3 regions of the Streptomyces sp. NPDC107522 genome follow, and region 1 is predicted to be linked to each of the others. Evidence: predicted binding sites of a transcription regulator. Region 1 holds the regulator's gene; each other region holds the start of a gene.
What was found. Region 1 encodes HspR, which represses chaperone genes until heat shock. Its sites were predicted from a motif close to TTGAGNNNNNNNNNCTCAA; they were not measured.
Positions count from the first base shown of each region.

Region 2: the regulator HspR is predicted to act here: its motif matches at 1,949-1,967, upstream of dnaK (molecular chaperone DnaK).
Region 3: the regulator HspR is predicted to act here: its motif matches at 3,359-3,377, upstream of lon (endopeptidase La).

Region 1 is NZ_JBVKAU010000004.1:296,183-302,387, reverse strand. It holds gene dnaK (molecular chaperone DnaK) at 1-1,528, shown strand, start outside; gene grpE (nucleotide exchange factor GrpE) at 1,528-2,193, shown strand; gene dnaJ (molecular chaperone DnaJ) at 2,236-3,414, shown strand; gene ACZ7L6_RS15215 (heat shock protein transcriptional repressor HspR) at 3,420-3,866, shown strand; gene ACZ7L6_RS15210 (hypothetical protein) at 3,966-4,574, opposite strand; gene ACZ7L6_RS15205 (fibronectin type III domain-containing protein) at 4,612-6,205, opposite strand, start outside.
Region 2 is NZ_JBVKAU010000001.1:289,045-295,249, forward strand. It holds gene ACZ7L6_RS01305 (vWA domain-containing protein) at 1-1,381, shown strand, start outside; gene ACZ7L6_RS01310 (OsmC family protein) at 1,456-1,884, shown strand; gene dnaK (molecular chaperone DnaK) at 2,015-3,889, shown strand; gene narI (respiratory nitrate reductase subunit gamma) at 3,903-4,625, opposite strand; gene narJ (nitrate reductase molybdenum cofactor assembly chaperone) at 4,625-5,116, opposite strand; gene narH (nitrate reductase subunit beta) at 5,116-6,205, opposite strand, start outside.
Region 3 is NZ_JBVKAU010000003.1:156,978-163,182, reverse strand. It holds gene ACZ7L6_RS10760 (sensor histidine kinase) at 1-448, opposite strand, end outside; gene ACZ7L6_RS10755 (response regulator transcription factor) at 445-1,182, opposite strand; gene ACZ7L6_RS10750 (spermidine synthase family protein) at 1,316-1,993, opposite strand; gene ACZ7L6_RS10745 (rhomboid-like protein) at 2,177-3,175, shown strand; gene lon (endopeptidase La) at 3,400-5,814, shown strand; gene ACZ7L6_RS10735 (lysozyme) at 5,946-6,205, opposite strand, start outside.

The sequences.
Region 1 (6,205 bases):
GGGCGAGAAGGTGACCGACGCGGTCATCACCGTCCCGGCCTACTTCAACGACTCCGAGCGTCAGGCGACGAAGGAGGCCGGCGAGATCGCCGGTCTGAACGTCCTGCGTATCGTCAACGAGCCCACCGCGGCCGCGCTCGCCTACGGCCTCGACAAGGACGACCAGACGATCCTCGTCTTCGACCTCGGTGGCGGCACCTTCGACGTGTCCCTGCTGGAGATCGGCGACGGCGTCGTCGAGGTGAAGGCCACCAACGGTGACAACCACCTCGGTGGTGACGACTGGGACCAGCGCGTCGTCGACTACCTGGTGCAGCAGTTCAAGTCCGGTCACGGCGTGGACCTCGCCAAGGACAAGATGGCCCTCCAGCGCCTCCGCGAGGCCGCCGAGAAGGCCAAGATCGAGCTGTCCTCCTCCACCGAGACCTCGATCAACCTGCCCTACATCACCGCCTCCGCCGAGGGCCCGCTGCACCTGGACGAGAAGCTCACCCGGGCTCAGTTCCAGCAGCTGACCGCGGACCTCCTGGAGCGCTGCAAGACCCCGTTCTTCAACGTCATGAAGGACGCCGGCGTCTCCATCAACGAGATCGACCACGTCGTCCTCGTCGGTGGCTCCACCCGTATGCCCGCCGTCGCCGAGCTCGTCAAGGAGCTGACCGGCGGCAAGGAGGCCAACAAGGGCGTCAACCCGGACGAGGTCGTCGCCATCGGCGCCTCGCTCCAGGCCGGTGTCCTCAAGGGTGAGGTCAAGGACGTCCTGCTCCTCGACGTGACCCCGCTGTCCCTCGGTATCGAGACCAAGGGCGGCATCATGACCAAGCTGATCGAGCGCAACACCACGATCCCGACCAAGCGGTCCGAGATCTTCACGACGGCCGAGGACAACCAGCCGTCCGTGCAGATCCAGGTCTACCAGGGCGAGCGCGAGATCGCGGCGTACAACAAGAAGCTCGGGATGTTCGAGCTGACCGGTCTGCCGCCGGCGCCGCGCGGTGTCCCGCAGATCGAGGTGTCCTTCGACATCGACGCCAACGGCATCATGCACGTGACCGCCAAGGACCTGGGCACGGGCAAGGAGCAGAAGATGACCGTCACCGGCGGCTCCTCGCTGCCGAAGGACGAGGTCGACCGCATGCGCCAGGAGGCCGAGCAGTACGCGGAGGAGGACCACCGCCGCCGCGAGGCCGCCGAGACCCGCAACCAGGGCGAGCAGCTCGTCTACCAGACGGAGAAGTTCCTCAAGGACAACGAGGACAAGGTCCCCGGCGAGGTCAAGACCGAGGTCGAGTCCGCCGTCGAGGAGCTGAAGACCGCGCTCAAGGGCGAGGACACCGCCGAGATCCGCACGGCCACCGAGAAGGTCGCCGCGGTCTCCCAGAAGGTCGGCCAGGCCATGTACGCCGACGCCCAGTCCGCGCAGGCCGCGGGCGGCCCCGAGGGCGCCACGGCGGGCGGCAAGGCCGCTGACGACGACGTCGTCGACGCCGAGATCGTGGACGACGAGCGCAAGGACGGTGTCGCGTAATGACGGAGGAGACCCCGGGCTTCGAGGAGAAGCCCGACGTCCCCTCCGGCGCGACCCCTGACGACGCCGAGCCGAAGGCCGCAACCTCGCCGAACAGCGAGGGGGCGGCCCCGGCCGGGGACGGAGCAGCAGACGCGGGCCTGGTGGCCCAGCTGGACCAGGTGCGCACCGCGCTCGGTGAGCGCACGGCGGACCTGCAGCGGCTCCAGGCCGAGTACCAGAACTACCGCCGCCGCGTCGAGCGTGACCGGATCACGGTCAAGGAGATCGCCATCGCGAACCTCCTGACCGAGCTCCTGCCCGTGCTCGACGACATCGGCCGCGCGCGGGAGCACGGTGAGCTCGTCGGCGGATTCAAGTCCGTCGCGGAGTCGCTGGAGACCGTCGCGGCGAAGATGGGTCTGCAGCAGTTCGGCAAGGAGGGCGAGCCCTTCGACCCGACGATCCACGAGGCGCTGATGCACTCCTACGCGCCGGACGTCACCGAGACGACCTGCGTCGCGATCCTCCAGCCGGGGTATCGCATCGGCGAGCGCACCATCCGCCCCGCGCGGGTGGCCGTCGCCGAGCCCCAGCCGGGCGCGCAGACCGTCAAGGCCGAGGGGTCCGACGAGCAGGCCGCGGCGGCCGACGACAAGGAGAGCGGTGGCCCGGACGAGGGCTGAGCTTGACACAACGAGGAACCACGGGAAGGGGGTACGTCGAGGATGAGCACCAAGGACTTCATCGAGAAGGACTACTACAAGGTCCTCGGCGTCCCCAAGGACGCCACCGAGGCCGAGATCAAGAAGGCGTACCGGAAGCTCGCCCGCGAGTACCACCCGGACGCCAACAAGGGCAACGCCAAGGCGGAGGAGCGGTTCAAGGAGATCTCCGAGGCGAACGACGTCCTCGGTGACCCCAAGAAGCGCAAGGAGTACGACGAGGCACGCGCCCTCTTCGGCAACGGCGGCTTCCGCCCGGGGCCGGGCGGCGCGGGCGGCACCTTCAACTTCGACCTGGGCGACCTCTTCGGAGGCGGCGCCCAGGGCCAAGGGGGAGCCGGCGGCTTCGGCGGCGGACTCGGTGACGTCTTCGGGGGCCTGTTCAACCGCGGCGGTACGGGCACCACCCGTACCCAGCCCCGGCGCGGCCAGGACATCGACACCGAGGTCACCCTCAGCTTCACCGAGGCGATCGAGGGCGCGACCGTCCCGCTGCGCATGTCCTCGCAGTCACCGTGCAAGGCCTGCGCCGGCACCGGCGACAAGAACGGCACGCCCAGGGTGTGCCCGACCTGCGTCGGCACCGGCCAGGTGGCCCGGGGCTCCGGTGGCGGGTTCTCCCTCACCGACCCCTGCCCGGACTGCAAGGGGCGCGGCCTGATCGCCGAGCACCCCTGCCTGGAGTGCAAGGGCAGCGGCCGGGCCAAGTCGTCCCGCACCATGCAGGTCCGCATCCCGGCCGGGGTGTCCGACGGCCAGCGCATCCGGCTGCGCGGCAAGGGGGCGCCCGGCGAGCGCGGCGGCCCGGCGGGCGACCTGTACGTCACCGTGCACGTCGACGCCCACCCGGTGTTCGGCCGTAAGGACGACAACCTCACGGTGACCGTCCCCGTGACCTTCACGGAGGCGGCCCTCGGCGGCGAGGTCAGGGTCCCCACCCTGGGCGGACCGCCGGTCACCCTGAAACTGCCGCCCGGCACGCCCAACGGCCGCACCATGCGGGCCAGGGGCAAGGGCGCGGTCCGCAAGGACGGCACCCGCGGGGACCTGCTGGTCACCGTAGAGGTGAGTGTCCCGAAGGACCTTTCGGGGAAGGCTCGTGACGCGCTCGAGGCGTATCGCGAGGCGACCGCGGGCGAGGATCCGCGGGCGGAGCTGTTCCAGGCCGCGAAGGGAGCTTGATCGAGATGGACGGCCGTCGACGCAATCCGTATGAACTGACCGAGGAGACCCCGGTCTACGTCATCTCGGTGGCGGCCCAGCTCTCCGGCCTGCACCCGCAGACGCTGCGCCAGTACGACCGCCTTGGCCTGGTGTCTCCGGACCGCACGGCGGGCCGGGGCCGCCGCTACTCGGCCCGCGACATCGAACTGCTGCGCACCGTCCAGCAGCTGTCGCAGGACGAGGGCATCAACCTGGCCGGCATCAAGCGCATCATCGAACTGGAGAACCAGGTCGCCGCGCTGCAGTCCCGCGTCGCGGAACTGGAAGCGGCCCTCGACGGCGCGGCGGCGGCGATGCGGCAGCGCGAGGCGGCGGTGCACGCGTCGTACCGCCGGGATCTTGTGCCGTATCAGGAAGTGCAGCAGACCAGCGCGTTGGTGGTGTGGCGGCCGAAGAAGGCCAAGGACTAGCGTCGGTCGCGGGAGCTCGTGAGGCTGAGCACCGCGTATGACGACGGCCGCAGGGGCCCCTCCGGAAGCCGGAGGGGCCCCTCGCCGTTGCGTACGGGATCAGCCGGGGAGCAGCTCGCCGGCCGCCTCCACCGCGAGGATCCACATGGGCTGGGCGCCCGTACCGAAGGCGGCGGCGAGCGCGTATCCGAAGGCCGCGTCCAGGGGCTCCGGTTCGGCGTCCTCGCGCCACTCGGCGAGGACGCGGCCGTCGCCGTCGGAGGAGAAATCACCGATGTGCTGATCGTCCCGCAGCAGGCGGCTGCCCGGGATGGAGTCGGGCACCAGGCGCCAGGTGTGGCCCGCGTGGCGGACGTCGACGCGGTACGAGCGGCGGGTCAGCCGGCCCTTGGCGGGGTCGATGACGGCCTCCTCGCCGTCCACCGTCAGCGTGAGCCGGCTCCCGTCCCGGGTGCCGATCGGGACGTGGTCCTCGACCTCGGTGCCCCCCGCCCGGAGCAGCTCGACCCGGGGCACCGACTCGCCGTCGACGGTGGTTTCGCCCGCCTCCATGTCGAGCCGGACCGATATCGCGCCGAACCGCTCTTCCTCGACGACACTCTCGACGACGGGCTTGTCCTCGTGCCCGTCGTCCTCGTGATTGTCGTGCTCGTCGTGCTCGTCGTGCGCGTAGGTGGCCGTGGGTGCGGGTGCCGGGTCCTTCGGCATCAGATCTTCCTTGACTGGGTCTGCTTCTGGCGGGTGGTCAGGCTCCGTCACCGCTCGGGGCGACCACGACGGGGGCGAGACCGGAGTATGCCTCGGAACCGTCCGCTGCGACGAACGAGATGACGTAGTAGCTCGTGGTCCCGGCCGGCGTGGTCGGGTCCGTGTAGCCGCGGGCGTCGGCGGCCAGGGGTACGTCGGTCAGCCGGACGTACTGCTGTGTGGCGCGGTCCCAGCGGTACACGTGGAAGCCGGTGATCGCGCATCCGGAGCCGCAGCCCCACGACAGTGCCGCGTGGCCGGACTCGTCCGCCTGGGCCGAGAGGTTCGTGGCCGCGGTGTTCGGGGGCGCGTAGCCAGGAGTGAGGTCGAACTCGTTGACGCTCACATTGGCGGCGACGCTCTCCGGGTAACCCCTCAGCGTGTAGAGCGAGTTGTTGTTCGTGTCCACCGAGTCCACGAAGTAGAACCAGTTCTCGTCGTTCGGGACGTTGAGGTCGGTGAAGCGGGTCGTGCCGGGCTGGAGCGTGGCGAGATGCTCGTACGTGGCGGTGTCACGAAGGTCGGTCGCCCGGAAGACGTTGTACGACTTGAGGTCGGGGGCGGGGTTCTCGTCCCACTCCAGGACCGTGCCGTACTCCGTACTCGTGTGGGTCAGGCCGGTGACGGCGGGCGGCGGGGTGGTGTCCGCCAGGCCCGCGTAGACCGCTTGTGAGGGAGCCGACTCGCGGCCCGCGCTGTCGACGCTGGTGACGTGGTAGCCGTACGACGTGTTCCGCTCGGCGGAGAAGTCGGTGCAGCCGTACTGCGGGTAGTAGTCGGCCTCGTTGCCCACCCGGTACGACTCACAGGTGACCTGCGCGGGAACGGCGTTCGGGTCGGACCGGTCCCAGCGGTAGACGCGGAAGCTCGTCGGCGCCGCCTTCGACGTCGTCCAGCGCACCTCGATCCCGGTCTCCGCCTCGTTCGTGCGCGGGGTGTCCATGGAGGGCACGGCCAGCGGCCGGGCGAAGGCGAGGACCTGCGAGGCGGCGGTGTTGCCGGCGGGGTCCTTCGCGACGACCTTGTAGTACGAGGTGTCGCCGTAGGGCGCGGTCTCGTCGGTGCGGCTCGACCCGTACGAGATGCCCAGCTTGACGAACTCCCCGTCGGCGGCGGCCGCCCGGTAGACGTCGTAGGTCACCTCGTAGCTGTCGTCCTGCCAGTCGAGCTCGACCCCGCGCACGGGGTCGTCGCTCGCGGACACGACCGGCGTCAGCGGGGCGGTGCGGTCGACGGTGGTGACGAGCTTGTCGGCGCTGCCCGTCGACTCGTTGCCGGCCTTGTCGACGGCCCGGACCTCGTAGTAGTAGGCGGCGCCGGTGGGCGCCAGCGTCTCCGTGAACGACGTCGAGGTCAGCGGGTCGAAGCCGCTGACCCTGCGGTAGTCGCCGGTCCCCTGCAGCCGCCGGTAGACGCGGTACCCGGCGAGGTCCATCTCCTTGTTCCTCACCCAGGTCAGCTTGGCCTTGCCGGTGGCCGGGTCGTAGGTGACGGAGGCGCCCGTCGGGGCAAGGGGCTTGACGGTGTCGACGGTGGCGGAGGTGCGGGGCGCGTACGTGAACTTGACCTTGGCGCTGCCGGTCCAGTTGACG
Region 2 (6,205 bases), on a different contig from region 1:
GCTCGCCGCGCGCTGGCGCCGCCACGGCATCCCGGCCGGGTACGAGCGCTGCGGCACCGCGGGCGACGACCCCGACCAGCTGCTCGTGGAGTGGACGGGCTGGTTGGGGTCGCCACCGGACCACCAGCTGGCCTTCGCCACCGCCCTGACCCGCACGGTCTCCACCGCGATGGACATGGCGGGCGGCCGCCGCGATTCCATGGACGGCGAGCCGGTCAAGAAGCGGCCCTGGCAGTGGGCGCTGGAGTGGTTCATCACCTCCTACCCGCTGCTCGGCGGCATCGCGGCCGGCATCAAGCTGGTCGCCGACGCCGAACTCGCCCGCGCGCACGGCATCTCCGTCGCCGCCGTCAACGCCGAGGCCGGCGAGATCTACATCAACCCGCTGCGGACCTTCGAGGCCGAGGAGTGGCGGTTCATCCTCGCCCACGAGATGCTGCACGCCGCCCTGCGCCACGGGGACCGCTGCGGCACCCGCGACCCGTACCTGTTCAACGTCGCCTGCGACTACGTCATCAACGGCTGGCTCCGCGAGATGCAGGTCGGCGAGATGCCCCAAGGGCTGCTGTACGACGCGCAGTTCACCGGCCTGTCCGCCGAGGAGGTGTACGACCGGATCGCCGGTGACCTGCGCCGGATGCGCCGGCTCGCCACCCTTCGGGGCAAGGGCGTCGGCGATGTCCTGGGCGCGCCGCTGGGCCCGCCCGGCGACTACTGCGACCTCGACGAGTTCTACCGCCGGGGCCTGGCGCACGGCCTGGACCTGCACCAGCAGCAGGAGCGCGGCTTCCTGCCCGGCGGCCTGGTCCAGGAGATCCGCGCGCTCAGCCATCCGCCGCTGCCCTGGGACGCCCGACTGGCCCGCTGGTTCGACGAGTTCGTGCCGCGCCCCGAGCCGGTACGGACGTATGCCCGTCCCTCGCGCCGCCAGTCGTCGACGCCCGACATCCCGCGCGCGGGCCGCTGGTTCCCGCCCGAGGAGGTCGCCCGCTGCACCTTCGGCGTCGTCCTGGACACCTCCGGCTCCATGGGAGCCGTCCTGCTCGGCAAGGCGCTGGGCGCGATCGCCTCCTACGCCGCGGCCCGGGACGTACCGGCGGCGCGGGTGGTGTTCTGCGACGCGGCACCGCACGACGCGGGATATGTGCCGGTCACGGAGATCGCGGGGCGGGTGCGGGTGCACGGGCGGGGCGGTACGGTCCTGCAGCCCGGGATCGACCTGCTGCAGCGCGCGGACGACTTTCCGCCGGGTGCGCCGGTCCTGGTCATCACGGACGGCTGGTGCGATGTCCTGCGGGTGCGGCGCGAGCACGCGTACCTGATTCCACAGGGCCGTCGTCTGCCGTTCACCCCGCGTGGGCCGGTCTTCCGGGTGCAATGAGGACGAGTGTGATCGGATGGGGGACACGGAACCCGGACACGGGACCTCACCGTAAGCATGCGAAGGGATTCAACGTGGCAACCACGCGCTCCGCACACACCGTGTGGGAAGGAAACCTGTTCAAGGGCAATGGCGTCGTCTCCTTCGACTCCTCCGGCAGCATCGCCCAGCAGCCGGTGACGTGGGCGTCGCGCGCCGAGGAGGCGAACGGCAAGACCAGCCCGGAGGAGCTGATCGCCGCCGCCCACTCCAGCTGCTACTCCATGGCCTTCTCGAACATCCTCGACAAGGCCGGCAACCCGCCGACCAAGCTGGTCACCTCCGCCGACGTGACCTTCCAGCCCGGCGAGGGCATCACCGGCATCCACATCACCGTGGAGGGCACGGTTCCGGGCCTGTCCGAGGAGGACTTCCTCGCCAAGGCGGAGGAGGCCAAGGTGGGCTGCCCGGTCAGCCAGGCGCTGAAGGCGGTACCGATCACGCTGTCGGCCAAGCTCACCTGAGGCAGCGGGCCTGAGCGCTCGCTCAGGCCCCGTTTGGCACCCTTCCGCCGGGTCACTCGCCCCATTGACAAGAACCCACTCAAGTTTTGTGCTGGAGTTCGAAGGGGTGCCCTGGCGGAAGGGGACAACGATGGCACGCGCGGTCGGGATCGATCTCGGGACCACGAACTCGGTGGTGGCCGTCCTGGAGGGCGGCGAACCCACTGTCGTCGCCAACGCGGAGGGGGCCAGGACCACACCGTCGGTCGTGGCCTTCGCCAAGAACGGCGAGGTCCTCGTGGGTGAGGTGGCCAAGCGGCAGGCGGTGACGAACGTCGAGCGCACCGCCCGCTCCGTGAAGCGGCACATGGGCGACGCCCACTGGCGCTTCCCCGAGCAGGGCGACATCGACGGCACCCGCTACCGGGCGCAGGAACTGTCCGCCCGGGTGCTGCAGAAGCTGAAGCGGGACGCCGAGTCCTACCTCGGCGAGGACGTCACCGACGCGGTGATCACCGTCCCCGCCTACTTCGACGACGCACAGCGGCAGGCCACCAAGGAGGCCGGGGAGATCGCGGGCCTGAAGGTCCTGAGGATCATCAACGAGCCCACGGCCGCCGCCCTCGCCTACGGCCTCGACCGGGGTGAGGAGCAGACCGTCCTCGTCTTCGACCTCGGCGGCGGCACCTTCGACGTCTCGCTGCTGGAGATCGGCGACGGCGTCATCGAGGTCAAGGCCACCAACGGCGACACGCACCTGGGCGGCGACGACTGGGACCAGCGGATCGTCGAGCACCTCGTCAAGAAGTTCAAAGGCCAGTACGGCATCGACCTCGGCAACGACAAGATGGCGCTGCAGCGGCTGCGCGAGGGCGCCGAGAAGGCCAAGATCGAACTGTCCAGCTCCTCCGAGACGACGATCAACCTGCCCTACATCACCGCGTCCGCCGAGGGCCCCCTCCACCTCGACGAGAAGATGACCCGCGCCCAGTTCCAGGAGCTCACCGCCGACCTCCTCGACCGCTGCAAGACCCCCTTCCACCAGGCCGTCAAGGACGCCGGCATCAAACTCTCCGCGGTCGACCACGTCATCCTCGTAGGCGGCTCCACCCGGATGCCCGCCGTCACCGACCTGGTGAAGGAACTCACCGGCAAGGACCCGCACAAGGGCGTCAACCCCGACGAGGTCGTGGCCGTCGGCGCGGCCCTCCAGGCGGGCGTCATCCGCGGCGACGTCAAGGACGTCCTGCTGCTCGACGTCACCCCGCTGTCCCTCGGCATCGAGACGAAGGGCGGCATCATGACGAAGCTCATCGAGCGCAACACGACCATTCCCACCCGGCGTTCGGAGATCTTCACCACCGCCACCGACAACCAGCCCTCCGTCGGCATCCAGGTCTACCAGGGCGAACGTGAGATCGCGGCGTACAACAAGAAGCTCGGCGTCTTCGACCTCACCGGTCTGCCGCCCGCACCGCGCGGGGTGCCGCAGATCGAGGTCGCGTTCGACATCGACGCCAACGGGATCATGCACGTCTCCGCCAAGGACCTCGCCACCGGCCGCGAGCAGAAGATGACGGTCACCGGCGGCTCGGCCCTCCCGAAGGACGACATCGACCGCATGATGCGGGAGGCCGAGCAGTACGCCGAGGAGGACCGCAAGCGGCGCGAGGCCGCCGAGACCCGCAACCAGGCCGAACAGCTCGTCTACCAGACCGAGAAGTTCATCCGCGACAACGAGGACAAGGTCCCGGCGGACACCAAGTCGGAGGTGGAGTCGGCGGTCACGGAGCTGAAGCAGCTACTGGAGCAGAACGCCGAGACGAGCGCCCTGCGCACCGGCATCGAGAAACTCGCCACCGTCAGCCAGAAGATGGGCCAGGCGATGTACGCCCAGACCCAGCAGACCCCGACGGACAGCGCCACCGGCACGGGCACCGAGCAGACCGCATCGCAGGACGACGAGGGCGTGGTGGACGCGGAGATCGTCGACGACGAGAAGGACCAGAAGGGAGGGGCGGCCTAGAGGCGGCGGCCGCCTAGGATCCGGCGCGCTCCCGGCCCCGCTTGTCCGGCCGCGGCCCCAGCTCCCTGGGGTCGCGGCTGCGGTACACCACATACGGCCGGAACAGATACTGCACCGGCGCGCTGAACATGTGCACCAGCCGGGTGTACGGCACCAGCGCGATCAGCACCATGCCGATCACCGTGTGCACCTCGTACAGCACCGGCACGCCCGCCATGCGGTCGACGTCCGGCTGGAGGGTGAACAGGCTGCGGGCCCAAGGGGCGATCGACTGCCGGTAGTCGTAGCCGTCGCCGGAGGCGTGGGACAGCTTGGCCACCATGCCCATCACGATCGCCGCGAGCAGGACGACGTACATGAGCTTGTCGTTGGCAGTCGTCGCGCGGAACACGGGGGCGTTGGTGCGGCGCCGGTAGATCAGCAGCACGATCCCGGCGACCGTGAGCACACCGGCCGCCGTGCCGCCGTAGAGGGAGAACAGGTGGTAGGTGTGCTCGCTCACGCCCATCGCGTCCGTCCAGGACCCCGGGACGAACAGGCCCACCACATGGCCGGCCAACACGAACAGGATGCCGTAGTGGAAGGCGGGCGAGCCGATGTTCAGCAGCTTCGACTCGTACACCTGCGACGAGCGCGTGGTCCAGCCGAACCGGTCGTAGCGGTGACGCCAGACGAGTCCCGCGACGAGCAGGGCGAAGGTGACGTACGGCAGGACGCCCCAGAGGAGTGTGGTCATCAGCGCACCTCGGTGTGTGCGGTCGGCAGTGTGGCGCATACGGCGTCCAGGACGGACGCGTACGGTGTACCGAAGTCGGTGAGCCGGGAGCGGAGCTGTTCCAGGGCGTCCCGGTGTTCCAGCAGCAGCTCGCTGTTGCCGGTGCGGGCCGTGAACTCCAGTACCGCGGGCAGGAAGTCGGGCAGCTCCTCGCCGGTGCACTCCAGCCCGTGCGCGCGGTAGATGTCCTTGAAGCGGACCAGCGACATGCCGCGCCGCCGGGTGTCCCCGTCGCGCCACCAGCTCAGGTACAGGCTGTGGCGGTCGGTGAAGTCGAAGACCTCGACGTAGTGCGCTGCCAGTTCCCGCGGGGGCGTGACCGCCGCGTGGTCGGTGAACTCCCGTAGCTGCGGGGCGGCTTCGCGCAGCAGCGGCAGGCGGGTGCGGAAGTCGTCGTCGGGGTAGGTCAGGCAGAGCGCGGCCGCCTGGTAGAGCACTTCGAAGGAGGGCATCAGGCCTCCTCGGTCTCGGGGGTGTGGGTCACGGCGGCCGGGTCGGTGTCGTCCGCGGTCTGCCGTCTGCGCAGGGCGTGGAAGTTCTCGACCGGCACCAGGGGCAGCAGCTTGCGGCCCGAGTCCCGGCCGAAGGGGCCGTCCCCGCCCATCCCGGGCCCGCCGTCGAAGTCGAGGCTGCACCCCTGCGGGAGCGCCGACTCCTCCAGGTGCCGGGCGTCCCCGACGGCCGCCGTCGGAATCACGTACCGGTCCTCGTACTTGGCGATCGCCAGCAGCCGGTACATCTGCTCGATCTCGTAGACCCCCATGCCCACGGCGGCCGGCACCGAGGCATCCGGCTCCTCGCCGAGGTTGATCGCCCGCATGTGGGCGCGCATCGCGGCGAGCCTCTCCAGCGCGGACCGGACCGGGGCGACGTCACCCGCGGTGAACAGCTCCGCCAGGTACTCCAGCGGGATGCGCAGGCTGTCGATCGCACCGAACAGGTTCTGCGCGTCCTCCCCGTCGTGCCCGGTCTCGGTCAGCGCGTCCACCACCGGGGAGAGCGGCGGGATGTACCAGACCATCGGCATCGTCCGGTACTCCGGATGCAGCGGGAGCGCCACCCGGTACCTGCTGATCAGCGCGTGCACGGGGGAGCGGCGGGCCGCCTCCAGCCAGTCGTCCGGGATCCCCGCCTCCTCGCACGCCCGCCGCACCCCGGAGTCCTCGGGATCGAGGAAGACACCCAACTGCGCCTCGTACAGGTCTTGTTCGTCCCGGACCGATGCGGCGGCCGTCACCTTGTCGGCGTCGTACAGCACCACCCCGAGATAGCGCAGCCGCCCCACGCACGTCTCCGAGCAGACCGTCGGCATGCCGACCTCGATGCGCGGATAGCACAGCGTGCACTTCTCGGCCTTGCCGGTGCGGTGGTTGAAGTAGACCTTCTTGTACGGGCATCCCGTCACGCACATCCGCCAGCCCCGGCACCGGTCCTGGTCGACGAGGACGATGCCGTCCTCCGCCCGCTTGTACATCGCGCCGGAGGGGCACGAGGCCACACAGGACGGGTTGAGGCAGTGCTCGCAGATGCGCGGCAGATAG
Region 3 (6,205 bases), on a different contig from region 1:
TCTCCAGGACGGCCCGCAGGCCCGCGATGGGGGTGCGCAGCTCGTGCGAGACGTTCGCCACGAGCTCCTTGCGCTGCTGGTCCTGGGCCTCCAGCTCGTCGGCCATGCGGTTGATCGTCTCGGCCAGGTCGCCCAGCTCGTCCCGGCGGTTCTCACGGACCCGGCGGGTGTAGTCGCCGTGCGAGATGGACCGGGCCACCGCGTTCATCTCGTCCAGCGGCGCGGTGAGCGAATGCGCCACGAACTGCGTAATGAGCAGTGTGGCGATCATCGAGAAGACCGTGATGAAGCGCAGCTCCGTCTGGGTGCGCACCGCGATCACCGACAGCCCTGTGGTGATCAGGACCGCGATGACGACCAGCGCGCCCAGCTTGGTCTTGATCGAGAACGGACGTACGCCGCCCCAGGGCTCCCCGGGGCCTCTCCGCGCGGCCGGCCCGTCGCTCATGGCGTCGGTGTCTCCAGGGCGTAGCCCACGCCGTGCACGGTACGGATCCGCTCGGCGCCGATCTTCCGGCGCAGCGCCTTGATGTGGCTGTCGACGGTGCGGGTGCCGGAGGCGTCCGCCCAGTCCCACACCTCGGCGAGCAGCTGCTCACGGGAGAGCACCGCGCGCGGGGTGTTCGCCAGGCACACCAGGAGGTCGAACTCGGTCGGCGTGAGGTGAACATCCTCACTCCGGACCCGTACGCGCCGCTGCGCGTGGTCGATCTCCAGCTCGCCGAGCCGCAGGATGCCCGACCGCGGCGTGGTGGCGGCCAGCGCGGCCCGCTCCACGCGGCGCAGCAGCACGTGCACGCGTGCCGCCAGCTCCCGCATCGAGAACGGCTTCGTCATGTAGTCGTCGGCGCCGACACCGAGCCCGACCAGCATGTCGGTCTCGTCGTCGCGCGCGGTCAGCATCAGCACCGGCACCGGCCGCTGGGCCTGCACCCGGCGGCAGACCTCCAGGCCGTCGAAGCCCGGCAGCATGATGTCGAGGATCAGCAGGTCGGGCTGCCAGGCCTCGGCCGTGTCGACGGCCGCCGGACCGTCACCCGCGGTCTGCACGAGGAATCCCTCGGCGCGCAGGCGGGCCGCGATGGCGTCCACGATGGTCGGATCGTCCTCGACCACGAGGACCCGGCGCTGAGCACCAGGGGTCGCCGCCGTGCCGTTGTGGGAGGTGTGTGTCTGCTCCATCGCCCGCCCCAAAGTTGCTTTCCGGAATCCGTGGGGTGATTCCTACTGACTGGCTATGCCTGCGCATGCTTGCGATTGACGCTTGAATGATCCGCGTCAGAGAAGCAGAGTACGGGGAGTCACCGCGCCAGGGCTATCCAGGTCGGACGGCGAGGTGCACGACGTCCGGAACGCCCCGGGCAACGGGGATCTCTTCGGTACGCACCTGTTGGAATCCGGCATTACGCAAGGTTTCTTCGAATTCCGGAGAGGGCTGGGCCGACCATACGGCCAGTACCCCGCCGGGCCTCAACACCCTTGTGCAGCCTGCCAGTCCGGCGGGTGAGTACAGGCTGTCGTTGCCCTCGGTGACGGTCCAGTCGGGGCCGTTGTCGATGTCTAGACACAGTGCGTCATACGTGGCGGATGTCTCATGTACGTACGTCACGAGATCCGTTTCCAGAATCTTGGTGCGCGGGTCGGCGAGCGCACGGGCGGAGAAGTCGGACAACGGCCCGTCGAGATGCCAGCCGATAATCGCCGGCTCGCGCTCGACGACGGTGATCCGTCCCGGGCGGGGATCGGACGCGGCGTGTGCGAGCGAGAACCCCACGCCCAGCCCGCCGATCAGCACGTCGGGCTCCGGCCTGCCGACCAGCGCGTCGAGCGCGGCGTCGACGAGCAGCCGCTCCGAACGCCCGTCGGAGGTGTCCATCAGGAAGCAGCCGTTCGCGACGATCTGGAGCAACTCGCCGTGCCGCCGCAACACGACCTCGCCATAGGGGCCTTCGCGACGGTCCAGTACTTCGGGGATGTCGTACGAAGTGGGCATCCGGCCATCCTGGCAGCTCCCGCACGGCGGGCCGAGGGAATTACCTCGCAGGGTGAGCCCGTGAAGAAGGCTGACGCGCGGGCTTCTTGAGAGGTTGCTGAGAATCGGCTTCCGCGTGGCGTCGGTCACAGACACGGCTGGGTGGCGAGTCAAGGGTGAGGGAAAGGGAAGGAGCGCCTCACCTTGAAACGGACTGCGGCTGAGGATGCGACGGGCCCGACTCCGGAGCCCGCCTCTTCGAGCGCGGCCGCTCCTTGCGCCGACGCGTGCTTCCCGGACGTCGCCGGGCTGCTGGACGCGATGCCGCGGCAGCGCGGACCACTGACCGCCGCCGCGCCGCCTACGACGCCGCCGCCGGCGCCGGTTCGCGGTGAGACAAGTGCGCTCGCGACCAGCACGCCTACGACGAGCACGCCTACGACGAGCACGCCTACGACGAGCGCGCCTACGACGAGCGCGCCTACGACGAGCGCGCCTACGACGAGTGCGCCCACGACCAGCGCGCCGAGGACCAGTGCGCCCCGAGCCCGGTCCTTCCACCCCGGGCATCTGCTCCCCGCCCCCACCGGCACGCCGTTCACCTTCGCCTACGCCGCCGTCCTGACCGTCACCTCGCTGTTCGCCACGTACGCCGACCCCGCCCTCGTCCACGCCCTGCACCAGGGCTCCAGCACCGATGTGGCGCACCTCGTGCGGACGCCCGTGCTGGTGCTGCTCGCCAGCGCGTCGTGGGTCGCGGGCGGGATCGTGGCGCCGTACACGCTGTGCTTCCTGCTCGTACTCACCGCACTGGAGCGGCGGATCGGCGGCGCCCGCACGGCCGTCGTCTTCCTGTGCGGGCACGTCCTGGCCACCCTCGCGACCGAGGTCCCCGTGGGGCTCGCGGTCCTGGCCGGCCACCTCCCCGACAGCTCGCTGCACCGCCTCGACTACGGCATCAGCTTCGGCGTAGCGACGAGCATCGGCGCGCTGGCCGGGCTGCTGCGGCCGTGGCTGCGGTGGCCGATGCTGGTGCTGTTCGGCGGGCTGCTGATCCAGGACCTGCTCACTCTCGCCGACCCGCTGACCAGTTGGGGGCATCTGATCTCCCTGGTCGTCGGGGTCGGGATGTGGCCGGTGGTGCGACGGTGGGGCGCCTCGGGGTCGGTCGCCCCGACGGTCCGCAGCAGCCGGCCGTCCTGAGACGCGCGGAGCGCCCCCGACCACGCCTGGTGCGGGAAGGTCCCCGCTCCGGCAACCGTTTCACGGGTGGCACGTCCATCCGGGCCGTCCGCCGCCGCCCTCGAAGCCCCAGGTCACAGGCCGTTGAGAGCGTGATCGCTCACAGCGAACGGCGGTCGGGGAACATTCAAGGTCTCCCGTGCATTGAGTCGGCATAACTCAACTTGACTGCCGAAGGGGAGATCATGGGTTCGACGTCCACACCGCTCACCCTGCCTGTGCTGCCGCTCGACGACGAGGTCGTGCTGCCGGGGATGGTGGTCCCGCTGGACCTGAGCGACGCCGATGTACGTGCCGCGGTGGAGGCCGCGCAGGCCGCCGCCCGCTCGGAACCCGGCAAGCCGAAGGTCCTCCTGGTGCCACGCATCGACGGCACCTACGCGAGCACCGGGGTGCTCGGCACCGTCGAGCAGGTCGGCCGGCTGGCCGACGGTGACCCGGGCGCCCTGATCCGCGGTCGCGGCCGGGTGAAGATCGGCGCCGGGACGACCGGGCCGGGTGCGGCGCTGTGGGTCGAAGGCGCGCGGCTCGACGAGAAGGTTCCCGAGCCGCTGCCCGGGCACGTCGCCGAACTGGTCAAGGAATACAAGGCCCTCGCCACCGCCTGGCTGCGCAAGCGCGGCGCCTGGCAGGTCGTCGACCGCGTCCAGGCCATCGACGACGTCTCCGCACTCGCCGACAACGCCGGTTACTCGCCCTTCCTGACCACCGAGCAGAAGGTGGAGCTGCTGGAGACCGCCGACCCGGTGGCCCGCCTGAAGCTCGCCACCCAGCAGCTGCGCGACCACCTCGCCGAGCAGGACGTCGCCGAGACCATCGCCAAGGACGTCCAGGAAGGCGTCGACAAGCAGCAGCGCGAGTTCCTGCTGCGCCGTCAGCTGGAGGCCGTCCGCAAGGAACTGCGCGAGCTGAACGGCGAGAAGGAGGGCGAGGAGTCCGACGACTACCGCGCCCGCGTCGAGGCCGCCGACCTGCCGGAGAAGGTCCGCGAGGCCGCGCTCAAGGAGGTCGACAAGCTGGAGCGGTCGAGCGACCAGTCGCCCGAGGGATCGTGGATCCGTACGTGGCTCGACACCGTCCTCGAACTGCCCTGGAACGAGCGGACCGAGGACGCCTACGACATCCAGGGCGCCAAGGAGATCCTCGACGCCGAGCACGCCGGCCTGGAGGACGTGAAGGAGCGGATCACCGAATACCTGGCGGTGCGCAAGCGCCGTAGCGACCGGGGGCTCGGTGTGGTCGGCGGGCGGCGCGGCGGCGCTGTGCTGGCCCTCGTCGGCCCGCCCGGCGTCGGCAAGACCTCGCTCGGCGAGTCCGTCGCCCACGCCATGGGCCGCAAGTTCGTCCGCGTGGCCCTCGGCGGCGTCCGGGACGAGGCGGAGATCCGCGGCCACCGGCGTACGTACGTCGGCGCGCTGCCCGGCCGGATCGTGCGGGCCATCAAGGAGGCCGGCTCGATGAACCCGGTCGTGCTGCTCGACGAGATCGACAAGGTGGGCTCGGACTTCCGCGGCGACCCGGCGGCGGCTCTGCTGGAGGTGCTGGACCCGGCCCAGAACCACACCTTCCGGGACCACTACCTGGAGGTGGAGCTGGACCTGTCGGACGTGGTCTTCCTGGCCACAGCCAACGTCCTGGAGGCCATCCCTGAAGCCCTGCTCGACCGTATGGAGCTGGTCCGCCTCGACGGCTACACCGAGGACGAGAAGATCGTCATCGCCCGCGACCACCTGCTCCCGCGCCAGCTGGAGCGGGCCGGCCTGGAAAGGGACGAGGTCGCCATCGACGAGGGCGCCCTGCGCAAGCTCGCCGGCGAATACACGCGCGAGGCGGGCGTGCGCAACCTGGAGCGGTCCATCGCGAGGCTGCTGCGCAAGGTGGCGGCCAAGCACGAACTGGGCGAGCAGGAGCTGCCGTTCACCATCATGGACGGCGACCTGCGCGGCCTGATCGGCCGGCCGCACCACGTGCCGGAGTCGGCGCAGGATCCGGCCGAGCGGCGTACGGCCGTCCCGGGCGTCGCGACCGGTCTCGCGGTGACCGGCGCCGGCGGTGACGTGCTGTTCGTGGAGGCGTCGCTGGCCGACCCGGAGACGGGCGCGGCGGGCCTGACGCTGACGGGCCAGCTGGGTGACGTGATGAAGGAGAGCGCCCAGATCGCGCTGTCGTTCCTCCGCTCCCACGGCGCCGAACTCGAACTGCCGGTGGCCGACCTGAAGGACCGGGGCGTGCACATCCACTTCCCGGCGGGCGCGGTGCCGAAGGACGGCCCCAGCGCGGGCATCACGATGACGACGGCGCTCGCGTCGCTGCTGTCGGGCCGCCTGGTCCGCACGGACGTGGCGATGACGGGCGAGGTGTCGCTGACCGGCCGGGTGCTCCCGATCGGCGGCGTCAAGCAGAAGCTGCTGGCGGCCCACCGCGCGGGCGTCACCACCGTCATCATCCCCAAGCGCAACGAGCCCGACCTGGACGACGTCCCCGCCGAGGTGCTGGACAAGCTCGACGTCCACGCCGTCACCGACGTCCGCCAGGTCCTGGAACTGGCCCTGTCGCCGGCCACCAACGGCGCGGCGCCGGAGGTTCCGGTCGCGGCGTGACGACGTAGTCCAATAGCGGGCTCCGCCCGCGGGGACCGGACAGGCAAGGCCCGGGTTTTCGTGAGGGAGGCCCGGGCCTTCACCGTGCGGCAGGCCTTGACGGCCGTCCGTCAGGCCTGTCCTGCCGCAGGTCAGCCGTTCGCCAACGCCTGCACTCGGTCCAGCGCCCCGTTGAACTTGTTGTGGTCACCGACCGTCGGTCCCGAGGACGTGTACTGCCACATCGTGTAGTAGCTCCAGCCCGCCGGCAGTTCCCCCACCGTGGAGGCGTACCTGGCGATCCACAGCGGGTTGGCGGAGGCGAAGCCGCTGTAGTTGCCGGTGCACTGCTTCCACCAGCTGGTGGCCGTGTAGATGACGGCGTCGCGGCTGGTGCGGGCCTTGTACCGGT